One region of the Alteromonas sp. BZK5 genome, then DNA from elsewhere that is predicted to be linked to it. Evidence: predicted binding sites of a transcription regulator. Region 1 holds the regulator's gene; each other region holds the start of a gene.
What was found. The regulator sigma-54, encoded in region 1, starts transcription at its own class of promoters, with help from an activator protein. The targets are predictions, from matches to a motif close to GTTGGCACGNNNNTNGNNT.

Region 2: a site for sigma-54 is predicted at 1,920-1,938, ahead of BIZ39_RS12330 (DUF2884 family protein). Genes of this name have one in related genera too.
Region 3: a site for sigma-54 is predicted at 1,634-1,652, ahead of BIZ39_RS07180 (flagellar assembly protein T N-terminal domain-containing protein). Genes of this name have one in related genera too.

The regions. Positions count from the first base shown of each region.
Region 1 is NZ_JACSOE010000043.1:1,540-5,299, forward strand. Features, by position in the region: gene lptC (LPS export ABC transporter periplasmic protein LptC) at 1-106, shown strand, start outside; gene lptA (lipopolysaccharide transport periplasmic protein LptA) at 75-629, shown strand; gene lptB (LPS export ABC transporter ATP-binding protein) at 632-1,357, shown strand; gene BIZ39_RS13025 (RNA polymerase factor sigma-54) at 1,431-2,912, shown strand; gene hpf (ribosome hibernation promoting factor) at 2,943-3,230, shown strand; gene ptsN (PTS IIA-like nitrogen regulatory protein PtsN) at 3,244-3,687, shown strand.
Region 2 is NZ_JACSOE010000039.1:2,894-6,653, reverse strand. Features, by position in the region: gene BIZ39_RS12335 (NAD-dependent epimerase/dehydratase family protein) at 1-804, opposite strand, end outside; gene BIZ39_RS12330 (DUF2884 family protein) at 972-1,802, opposite strand; gene BIZ39_RS12325 (hypothetical protein) at 2,149-2,340, shown strand; gene BIZ39_RS12320 (mechanosensitive ion channel family protein) at 2,416-3,753, opposite strand; gene BIZ39_RS12315 (acyltransferase) at 3,757-3,760, opposite strand, start outside.
Region 3 is NZ_JACSOE010000017.1:56,823-60,582, reverse strand. Features, by position in the region: gene flgM (flagellar biosynthesis anti-sigma factor FlgM) at 1-327, shown strand, start outside; gene flgN (flagellar export chaperone FlgN) at 367-798, shown strand; gene BIZ39_RS07185 (LPP20 family lipoprotein) at 945-1,430, opposite strand; gene BIZ39_RS07180 (flagellar assembly protein T N-terminal domain-containing protein) at 1,717-2,898, shown strand; tRNA gene BIZ39_RS07175 (tRNA-Arg) at 3,383-3,457, shown strand; gene BIZ39_RS22220 (hypothetical protein) at 3,590-3,715, shown strand.

The DNA of each region.
Region 1 (3,760 bases):
GGGCACCCAATATGTCATTTTAAGTAATGGGTTTAACGCGAATTTACGCACACAAGAATACGAGCTTTTAGATCATGTACAAACCACTTATTCCCCTAGCAACTAGTTTATTGCTTGCCATCGCTAGCGGTGCGGTACACGCCAGTGAAGATGATTTTTCGCAGCCCATAAAAATAGGCTCGAACACCCAGTTTATCGACGGTAAAAATAAAACCGCGTTGTACAAAGACGACGTACTCATAACTCAAGGCTCTTTGGTTATTGAAGCTGACGAAGTGGAAGTAATTGCCACTGACGGTGGTGGTCGTGAAATATTTATTGCTAGAGGAAAGCCTGCAAGCTATTCCCAGCAATTGGAAGACGGCACGCCAGTTTCGGCAAAAGCTAATGAAATACGCTATGAAGTGGTGAACCGAACGATTTCTCTTGCCGGAAACGCAGAGTTGAAACAAGACACCAGTAAAGTACAGGGTGACAACATCACGTTCGATATGATTACCGAGCAATTGCTAGCGACTGGCGGCGCAGGTAAGGATGGTGAGGGTCGAGTGACCACAGTATTCACACCTGAGACCATTCGCAAAACTTCGTCTAAGAAAGACAAAAAAGACAACGAGGGCAATGAATAGCAATGGCAACTTTGAGCGCTAAAAATCTTGCTAAGGCTTACAAGTCACGACAGGTTGTTCGAGATGTAAGTCTGTCTGTCTCAACGGGTCAAATTGTTGGTCTTCTTGGCCCAAATGGCGCTGGTAAGACCACCACATTCTACATGATTGTTGGTTTAGTGAATCTGGATAAAGGCAAGATTGAAATCGACAACAATGAGCTAACTCATCAGCCCATGCACGAGCGCGCACGCCGCGGAATTGGCTACCTACCGCAGGAAGCCTCTATTTTCAGAAAGCTCACAGTGCATGAAAATATCATGGCCATTTTGCAAACCCGTAAAGATTTAAATTCACAACAGCAAGAAGAAGAAGCAGATGCGCTACTTGATGAATTTAATATTAACCATATACGTAATAGTACGGGGATGAGTTTGTCAGGGGGCGAACGCCGTCGCGTTGAGATTGCCCGCGCTCTGGCAGCAAAACCGCAATTTATTTTGTTAGACGAACCATTTGCTGGTGTTGATCCAATATCAGTTAATGATATAAAGAAGATAATACAACATCTTCGCGATAGGGGTATTGGAATCCTTATCACGGACCATAACGTACGAGAGACATTGGATGTTTGTGAAAAGGCGTACATTGTGAGTCATGGCGAGCTTATTGCGCAAGGAACGGCGGAACAGGTTTTAAGTAATCAAAAAGTAAGGGATGTATACCTAGGCGAACAATTCAGGCTATAGTTAATGTAACCGAATTGTCATTTTTCAGTTTCGCTCTGGTATATTCAATTTAGAGCATTTAAATAAGACGTAGATGAAACCATCTTTACAGCTAAAATTTAGCCAACAACTTACCATGACACCACAGCTTCAGCAGGCCATTAAACTGCTGCAGCTTTCTACACTTGATCTTCAACAAGAGATCCAAGAAGCGCTCGATTCTAATCCGCTATTAGAAGTTGAAGAAGGTAACGACGAGCCGCAACTAGAAAAGAACAATATCGACAACGATGACAGCGGCTCTGAGGCCACTGCTTCTGCATCTAGTGACACACTAGAAGCCGGCGATGCACTTGAGAAAAACGATCTTCCCGATGAGCTGCCAATCGACAGCACATGGGACGAATACTACTCTGCTTCATCTTCGCCAGCTCCAGGTCCATCCAATGACGACGAGCAAATCTTCCAAGGTGAGACTACTGAAGATATTCAAGAGCACCTTCTTTGGCAAATGCGCCTTACCCATTTCTCGGATACCGATCGCGCAATCGCTACAGCAATCATCGACTCTATTGACGAGTCAGGTTATTTAACCGTTACCCTTGATGATATTTTAGAAGCGGTTAACGATGATGATATGGAAGAGCCGATTGAAATGGACGAAATAGAATGTGTGCTAAAGCGCATTCAGATGTTCGACCCTATTGGTTCTGGCTCACGCTCTCCACAAGAATGTTTGATGGTGCAATTGCGTCAATTTTCAGAAGACACACCGTGGCTTGCTGAAGCGAAGCAACTGATTGAAGAGTACTCTGACTTACTGAGCAGCAAAGACTATCGTACGCTTATGCGTAAAAGCCGATTGAAAGAAGATCAGCTACGCGAGGCAATGCGTTTACTGCAAACCTTGAATCCTCGCCCAGGTAGTGCTTTAGTTACTAAAGAGCCTGAGTACGTTATTCCTGATGTCTCAGTAACCAAGAAAAATGGCCGTTGGGTGGTTGAGCTGAACCCCGACAGTCTGCCTAAGTTAAGCGTAAATCAACAATACGCTGCAATGAGTCGCCGTGCCAAGAATAGTAGCGATTCACAGTTCATCCGCTCACACATGCAAGAGGCTAAGTGGTTCATAAAGAGCCTTGAATCTCGTAACGAAACCTTAATGAAGGTTGCAAACTGCATTGTGCAGCAGCAAATGGGCTTTTTTGAGCACGGCCCGGAAATGATGAAACCAATGGTGCTAAATGATGTCGCAGAAATGGTAGATATGCACGAATCCACTATTTCGCGAGTGACAACGCAAAAGTACATGCATACGCCACGTGGAATCTTCGAATTGAAGTATTTCTTCTCAAGCCACGTTGCAACAGAGTCTGGTGGTGAATGTTCATCTACAGCGATTCGTGCATTGATCAAGAAATTAGTGGCCGCAGAAAAGCCTAGCAAGCCGCTAAGTGATAGCAAGATTGCTTCATTGTTGGCCGAACAAGGCATTAAAGTTGCCCGGCGAACAATAGCAAAGTACCGGGAATCGTTGTCGATCCCGCCGTCGAACCAACGCAAAAGCCTTATTTAATCGGGCTTAATAATATAAGGAAGACGAAATATGCAAATCAACCTTACTGGTCATCATGTCGAAATCACCGACTCTTTGCGTAATTATGTCGATACGAAGTTCAGCAAACTTGAACGTCACTTTGATCACATTTCTAATGTGCATGTCATCCTGAACGTTGAAAAATTAAATCAAAAAGCCGAAGCGACCGTTCATTTAAGTGGCGCTGAAGTATTCGCATCCTCAGAAAATACCGACATGTATGCGGCGATTGACAGCATGGTTGATAAACTCGACCGGCAGGTAATCAAGCATAAGGAAAAACTGAAAAAACATTAGTAGTTAATTAAGCATGGATATACAAGCCATCGTAAGTCTGGACCGCACCGAGTGTGCGGTTCAGTGTAATAGTAAAAAGCGAATTCTTGAGATCATCGCTGATATCGCTGCCAAGCAAAACGAGAACATTGATCAGGCAACGGTACTCAACAGTTTGATGGCTCGAGAGCGTATGGGTAGTACAGGCATAGGCAATGGTATCGCCCTGCCCCACGGACGCCTGCCGGGCCTTGAGAAAGTGATTGCCATTGTTGTAACCAGCACGCCAGCAATCGACTTTGACGCCCTTGACGAGAAACCCGTAGACATCTTTTTTGCTCTACTCGTTCCTGAGGAACAGACCGAAGGACACCTTCAAACGCTGGCCACCGTGGCTGGTAAACTAAGCGACAAAGAAACGATTAAAGCAATACGTCGCGCAACGACAAGCGACGATATTCTATCTGCATTAAGTTAAACATTAAGCGCCTATTAACCGTTTAGTAGGCGCCTAATTCAACAACGCGTATGTGATAAAACCAGAGTATTAG
Region 2 (3,760 bases), on a different contig from region 1:
GCGATAGGGGTCGCTATACTCTGGTGTAATATTTAGCCTTGCCCAGCTTTGTGCGGCGTCAATCACTTTGCCAGCAGGTTCCGCTTCAGTATCAGAAAAGCGAGGAGCATCAATATCCATCGCCTTCGCTGCATCCACGTAATAAATACCGCGCTTAGGATGAGACAAGCTGCAAAGGTGAATAACATCGTTAAGCGGCTTGCCACAAATGATGGTCGTCAGCGCAGATACAATGTCGTACACATGTACAAGGTTTATTCGCTTATTTCCTGCATCTAACTGTTTTCCACTTAACGAGCGGGCGGGGTGACGGTCTGGGCCTACTAAACCGGCTAGGCGAACAATACTGATATCAACCTGACCTCGTTTAGACAATAAATAGTCTTCAATAGTCACGTGGGCTTTGGCCGAGGCTGTTTGCGGCTGTGTAGTGCTGACTTCGGACACTACCTCATTTGTTGCATCGCCGTAAACCGACGTGGTGCTGATAAACACGATATGCGCCACCTTTACGCTGATGGCTGCGTCTATCAACTGCAGCATATTGTTGGTGTATGACGAGAGATCTGTGTTTCTCCTGCCAGGGGGAATATTTAGCAACAAGGTAGCGTTTGGCAAGTGGTTACAAAGCGCTGATGTATCTTCGCCCAGGGCATATTCAATTGCGGTGATACCTTGGTCTTTTAACGCGAGACGTTTCTGTTGGCTTCGAGTGGTGCCAACAATATTGACCTTGCCTGAAAGTGCGTTGCCCACATAGCTGGCTAACCAGCCGTAGCCACTAATTACTACATTTTGAGTCATCGATTAAATACCCCTTTGTTTAGGGCTTAAGAGTACATTAATTGGAGGGCGGTTGTCGTTAACTGTAAAAATGAAAAACCGACTGGGTTACAGTCGGTTTTTCAAAGGTGAGTGGTTAGAGTTGCAAGTCGTTTCGCTTTGCGCGTTTAGTTCGCTAAATGTTCCAACTACATTTTCATTTCGTCGTTGTGGTCATGGTGGTTGTCTTGATCAATATCTAGCAGGTTCAAGTCATCTAGCCCCGATATGGATGCCTGCATCTTGCCTTCGGCATAATCCGCTTTCTTCAGTACCTTACACAATGCATCGCCTTTTTCTTCCAGCGCAGCCGCTTGGCTTTCTAAGCGATATTCTAAATCTTCACCCCAGCGCTCCATCTTTTGCTCAAACTCAGACATATCACCGCCTTCCCACAACATTTGTGTTCCTACGGCAATAAGTATTCTACCCATAGACTCACTGATTAAAGACTCAATTTGCGCTTCGAATTCTTGCTCCCAGCTTTCGTCAAACCAACCTGGCTCATCGAATTTAGTTGAATCAACGCGAATATTCCCTGCGTCATCATAGAATGAAGTGTTTAGTTTGGTTTCAAGTGAGTCGAACAGTTCACGAAAATCGTCACCCATTTGATCGCCGCCTAACAGTTCAGTAAAGACTTCAGTTACTGCCACGTTGGCAATTTGCAGCCCTTCACTGGCGATATTCAAGGTCATAGGGATGGCGATATCAATGTTGTTGTAATATTCACTTACCCAGCGCTGTTGTTCGCTGTCAAGCGATACTGGTTCGCCGTTAATGGTCATATTGTGATGGGAGTCAATCGTCATCACTGAGCCATTGTCCATCTGTACCGTTAGATCACCTTGGTAATATTGAATATGACCATCAAGCTCCATGTCACAACTGTTGTTTTGAAAGCTGCTGTCATGCGCCAATGCGTGGCCGCTCATTAAAGTACTGGTAAGGGCAACTGAAAGTAATAGTTTCTTAGACATTGTTCATTCCTTAATTTACGTGTGACGCGTTAACGAAAGTGCTCGAAGCAAACTGCAATGCGTTGTAGTGTCACTGTCAAATAGACGCTAACGATACTCGCTGTTATACCTAAGGTAGAGCAATGGCCTTGCCAATATTTAAAGTCTATATCTTTCAAATGGTTAGTGATATTTGATGATTTCTTTATGCTCTGCTAAATACACTATTTAGTGAGATTACCAACTAATTAGTAGTTTTGACTAAGATCAATTAATACCGATAGCGGTACATTTAAGCCAATCCAAGCATGGTTAAATCTTATTTATTGGTGCATAATACCGCCAATATTTTTAAGGGGTTATCACAATGGCTGATTGGATTAATGCAATTATGTTTGGTGTTGCGCTAATTGCCTTTACGCTAGGGCTAAGCAGCATCGTTATGGGCTTTATGACTGCTAAAGCAGGTGCTGAAGGTATGCAGGAAAAAATCGAGTACGGTTTTTTTGGCGTTACTGGTTTAGTACTTTGCTTACTGATGGCCTACGCATTGGCTTAAGCGATAAGCATTAAAAAAACCGGCTATCTCAGCCGGTTTTTTTTCGTCTTGAACAAGTCTTTATTCATCACTGCCTTATCGATTAGTTTCGCTCTTCTCCTGAGCATCCTCAGGCGCATTGTCGCTTTCGGGACTATTTCTATAAGCGCTTTGTTCGCGATGGGCAAGCAGCGACAAATGTCCATCACGTTGATAAGCGCGTAAATCGAACAAATCCAGCATAGCCATAACGTGGTCGAAAATATCCGCCTGTACTTTTTCGTACCTCACCCATTCCTTTTGTGCACTGAAGCAGTAAATTTCTAAAGGTAAACCAAGCTCATTAGGCGGTAGCTGCCTAACCATTAGGGTCAGTTCTTGGTTTATATCCGGGTGCTTGCGCAAGTATGCCTCTAAATAAGCTCTAAAAGTGCCGATGTTGGTAAGGCGACGGCTGTTTAGCAGATCCGACTCATCAATGGAGTAATCTCGGTGATAAGCGCGGAGCTCATTTTTCTTCTTATCGATATATTCGTTGATATAGCGAATTTTCGAAAAGCGCTCTAGCATATCGTTGTCACAGAGCTTAATAGAGTGCACATCAATATAAATGGCGCGCTTAATTCTGCGTCCGCCAGACTCTTGCATACCGCGCCAGTTCTTAACTGCTTCTGTAGTAAGGCTGTAAGTCGGCAGCGTAGAAATGGTTTTATCCCAGTTTTGTACTTTGACGTTGGTAAGACCTATCTCGAGTATCTCACCATCTACTTCATACTTAGGCATGGCAATCCAGTCGCCCGTATTAAACATGCGGTTAGCGGCTATTTGAATGCCGGCAACAAAGCCCAGAATGGTGTCTCTGAATATCAATAGTAAAACAGCGGCAATGGCGGTTAAGCCAGACACAATAAGTAGCGGGCTTCTGTCTACAATTAATGAAATACTTAATAGTATGGTGACAATAGCAAATGCCAATTTGGTAACTTGAATAAAGCCAGTGATAGGTGCGCGTTTAGCAAGCGCTGAGGCGTTATAAACGTCTTCCACTGTGCTCAACATGGCATATAAGGCAAGAAGGCCGCTATATAGCATGTATAGCTGAGCGCTCTTTATCACCATACCGTGCATCACGGCTTCATCGCTAATAAGTACCGGTGTGGTTAAGTAAATAAACAGGGCAGGAAACAGGTGCATTAAGCGACGGAAAAATCCGTGCTGCTGCAAGGCGTTGTCCCAGAGGTTATTGGATTTGTATACCCAACTGGCTATCTGGGGGCGCACCAATAGCCTTGCGATAATATAGATTACCGCCGACACCACTAAAATACTACTTAGTGCGATGACGTTATACAGCGGATCTTCAGTAGTAAGATTCGGGAAAATATCATTAACTATGTAAATAAAGTTATCGCGTACTGAAGCACTGACTTCCATTAATTAC
Region 3 (3,760 bases), on a different contig from region 1:
GCAATTAACAATATAAACAATGGGTTACCGAAAACACCCGTTGATAATGGAAAGGTTGCGCAGCAAAACCAAACGCAGCAATCTCCACAGCAGGCATCAACACAGGCTGCGCAAACCGCATCAGTTCCGCGCCAGGATTCTGTATCGTTGACGCAATCTGCTCAGCAGCTCAACCAGGTTCAGAAGAAAGGTTCGGAAGCGCCTGTGAACCAAGATAAAGTCGATCGCCTTAAGCGAGCGATTCAAAGCGGCGAGTATAAAGTTAATCCTGAAGTGCTTGCCAACAAGATTGCAAAACTAGAAGGTGAGATTTTTGGCGCTAAATAGTGAGCGACAAAACTCGTAACTAACCAGAAGAGAGCTAACGTGACTGAACAAGCAAGCCAATTGACACAAGCACTAATAAAGCAAGTGGAACAACTGTCTTCACTTGCCGTATTGCTTGAAAAAGAATTGCAACTTATCAGTTCGCGAGACGCAGAATCATTAATGAACTTATTAGACGAAAAGACAGCACTGTTAACGTCTATTCAGGCTCTCGATGGAAGCATTGAGCGCACAATTAGCGATCAAGGCTCAATGTCAGAAGAAGATGAAGCATTAATGGAAAATGCAAAGAAACTTCTGGACGATTGCAAATACCGCACACAAGTCAATCAAAAAGCCGTAGAGCAAGGACAGCTACGCCTCACACACTTACGTAACTTGATGATGGAAGTTCGTGCCAAAGAATCGCTCACCTATGACAAAAAAGGAAAGCCGAAAGGCGGGACTTTAGGGTCGGGAGTGAGCGCCTAATTTTTTTGCGATTTCAGTAAACCCCACTCAGCGAGCTTTAACCGTTAAGCCTTAACCGGTAAAAGTAAATTATATCTCTGTGAATTTACGCATGTTTTAAGACTTCACGATACAGCCACTTGCGCAAACACCCCTTTCGCTAACGTTTAATAATACTTAACATCCTTTACTCGGCGCGGTTTTGCGGTCGACAGATATATATCGTAAACCCGCTGCATATCTAAAGCGAGTTCGGTGACGTATGTATCTTCACCTACCGGATAGGCTTTTACGACTTCAGCGCCTCTAATGACCCCCTCTACAGATGCTCGCAATGTTTCGCTATCTATAACCAAGTGAGACAGAGACTGATTGCCTTCAATTTTTTGACCATAGACTTGTTCAGTGAGCTCTCGGTATGCATCTAATTTTGACGCTTTCATCGCCATTATAAGCTTCATGCTGTCGCTTTCGCCATGCTGAGAAGAAATCGGCGCATAGCCTACCGCCTTGAGCACGGGATAGCTTTCTGGTTCTATTGTTTCCCACTCAACGTGTTTATCAATAATGCCGCATCCACCAGTGCTTATTGCTAAACCAAGAAAGCAAGACAGCAGCAGCGATTTTGATTTATGTATTTTTTTCAAGCGCATAGTTTCATTTCCAAATTACATTATTAATAAAATCAAATGTGTAGTTACGCTACTCTCGTCGGTGGCAGCCTTGTAACTACGAGATACTGCCATACTCGCGGTAGCAGATTTTGACATATTTAAACTGACGCTTTTTACAAACCTTTTGCAAGATATGTGCAAGATATGCGCCCGATTGATTTAATGGCGACGAAACCACATCAACTGGCACTCTTTTCGCATGCTTAGCCTTATAAACCGGGCGCTTTGCATAGCGCAGTTAGACAAAAACCTCCAGAGGTGTGCGGTGCGACATATTAGCAAAACAACGCTGGTAACTATTTTAAATGCTGTCGTGGCGGTAACTTGCCTGTTTGCATTTTTCGTTGGGCAAGCAAATGCCGTGTGGTACGAGGCTACAGGACAGGCTGTGGTGCGAAATGGTGATAAGGAAACTGCCAGACATGCGGCTACCCAAGAGGCACTTAAGCAAGCCATGCTTTTTGCAGGCGCATCAGTTCATAGTGTCGCCAAGCTTACAAATGGTCTTCTTAAAAATGAAGAGATGACCATTCGCTCTGCCGGCGAAGTTGAACAACTGGAACTGGTTGATGAAGTTTATAGCGGCGATGTGATTACGGTAAGTATTCGCGCTGACATTTTTCCAAGAGGAAAAGTGTGTGCCGCACAAAATGACCAAAAACATTTCGCTACCACACATTTCAGGGTACGTAACAGAGCGCAACTAACACAGGGTAATATTCCCAATTTCGATGCTTCATTCACCCAGCAGTTAGCGCAGGCCATGCGAAATAAAACTGAAAACCTAGATATTATCTATATCGCGCCACATACTGCAAAATTTGACAGTCGATATACTGACCAAAATGTACGCACGCTTTCAGCGCAAAGTAATACTCAATTTGTGCTGGTGGGCATGATAGATGATTTAAGCGTGACACGGGAAGAGGCTTCGGTTTTTACACCGTGGCGTGAGGGTACTTCTCGACGCTCCTTTGCTATGACCATTCAAGTCTATGACGGCATTAATGGAGGCCTGTTGTTGACTAAGTCTTATCAGAATCAAGGAGAATGGACATTCGACAGATTCGAAGATGTAGATGAATTTTCGACGAAGTTTTGGCAGTCGCTTTATGGGCAAACTGTCAACGCGACAATAGCAGAAGCGATTGAAGACATAAAAGAAGCCACTGCATGCCAGCCGATGACAGGTAGAGTGATTAATGTTGCCGGCGATAAAATTTCTGTATCTTTAGGCAGAGACAATGGCATTTCTGAAAAAGATGAACTTTACCTTTATCAAGCTAAAGAGATTGTCGATAACCGTGGCCGTAAATACTTACAGTACTCGCTATATCCTGGCAAATTTGTAGTGAGTAGTGCCTACGGTAATTCGTCTCTAGTAGTAAACGAAGGTGCAGGAATTATCGCAAACATTCAAGAACACGATTTTGTAGTAAAAAAATAGTCTTTCTCGATCTGCCTTAAACAGTTTAGAGTTCCCAGTTTATATAGTACTTTCGTCATCTAAGTGAAATAATTGCTTTTGGAAATGTATCGAACATCAATTACTTCAAGCATTGAATAAAGTGTAACTATAATCTTTTACTTCAATTCGTTTTTGTTAGAATCCAAACTATCATAGGGATTTTGTTCAACAAAACATGCTGTTTTATCCAACAGCGGCATATAAAATTATCAAATTGAACAATCCCCATACACTGCTCTTTAGATTTACGAGACTAGCGGTACACTTTAATATTTAAAAATACGCTGACCATAGCCAAAGCCCTCGTATCTACGAGGGCTTTTTATATGCATTAGAAAACCAGGCCACGGGCTCATTACTTTCACGTCAATGACAGAGACATTCTTCTCATAGCGCTGCACCTTGTTGACAAAGGGTTTCGTATTTTCCCGAACTACGTATAATAAAACTCCCTACGCATTAGGTCCCCATAGTTTAATGGATAAAACAAGGCCCTCCTAAGGCTTAGATGTTGGTTCGATTCCAGCTGGGGACGCCATTAATTGCGCAACGGTTCTGCTTTTTAGTAAAGATGCTTATACACACCGTCGCCTGTAATATTGAAGAATTCATTATACTTTGGTTGTAATTTAGCCAATTTAAGTAATACTCTTCAAAACAGGAGAGCATTATGACTTTCGATTTTCCCCCACCTGATAACGCTGATAGTTGTTCCGAAACAGCTGAGCAGTGCCCATTTTCTGAAGAAGAGTGGGACGCTATTGAAGCTTTAGCGGAACCCGGTGCCATTTACTAAACGATGATTTTTGGAATTTAATCCCCACTTTATAATTACACTGCA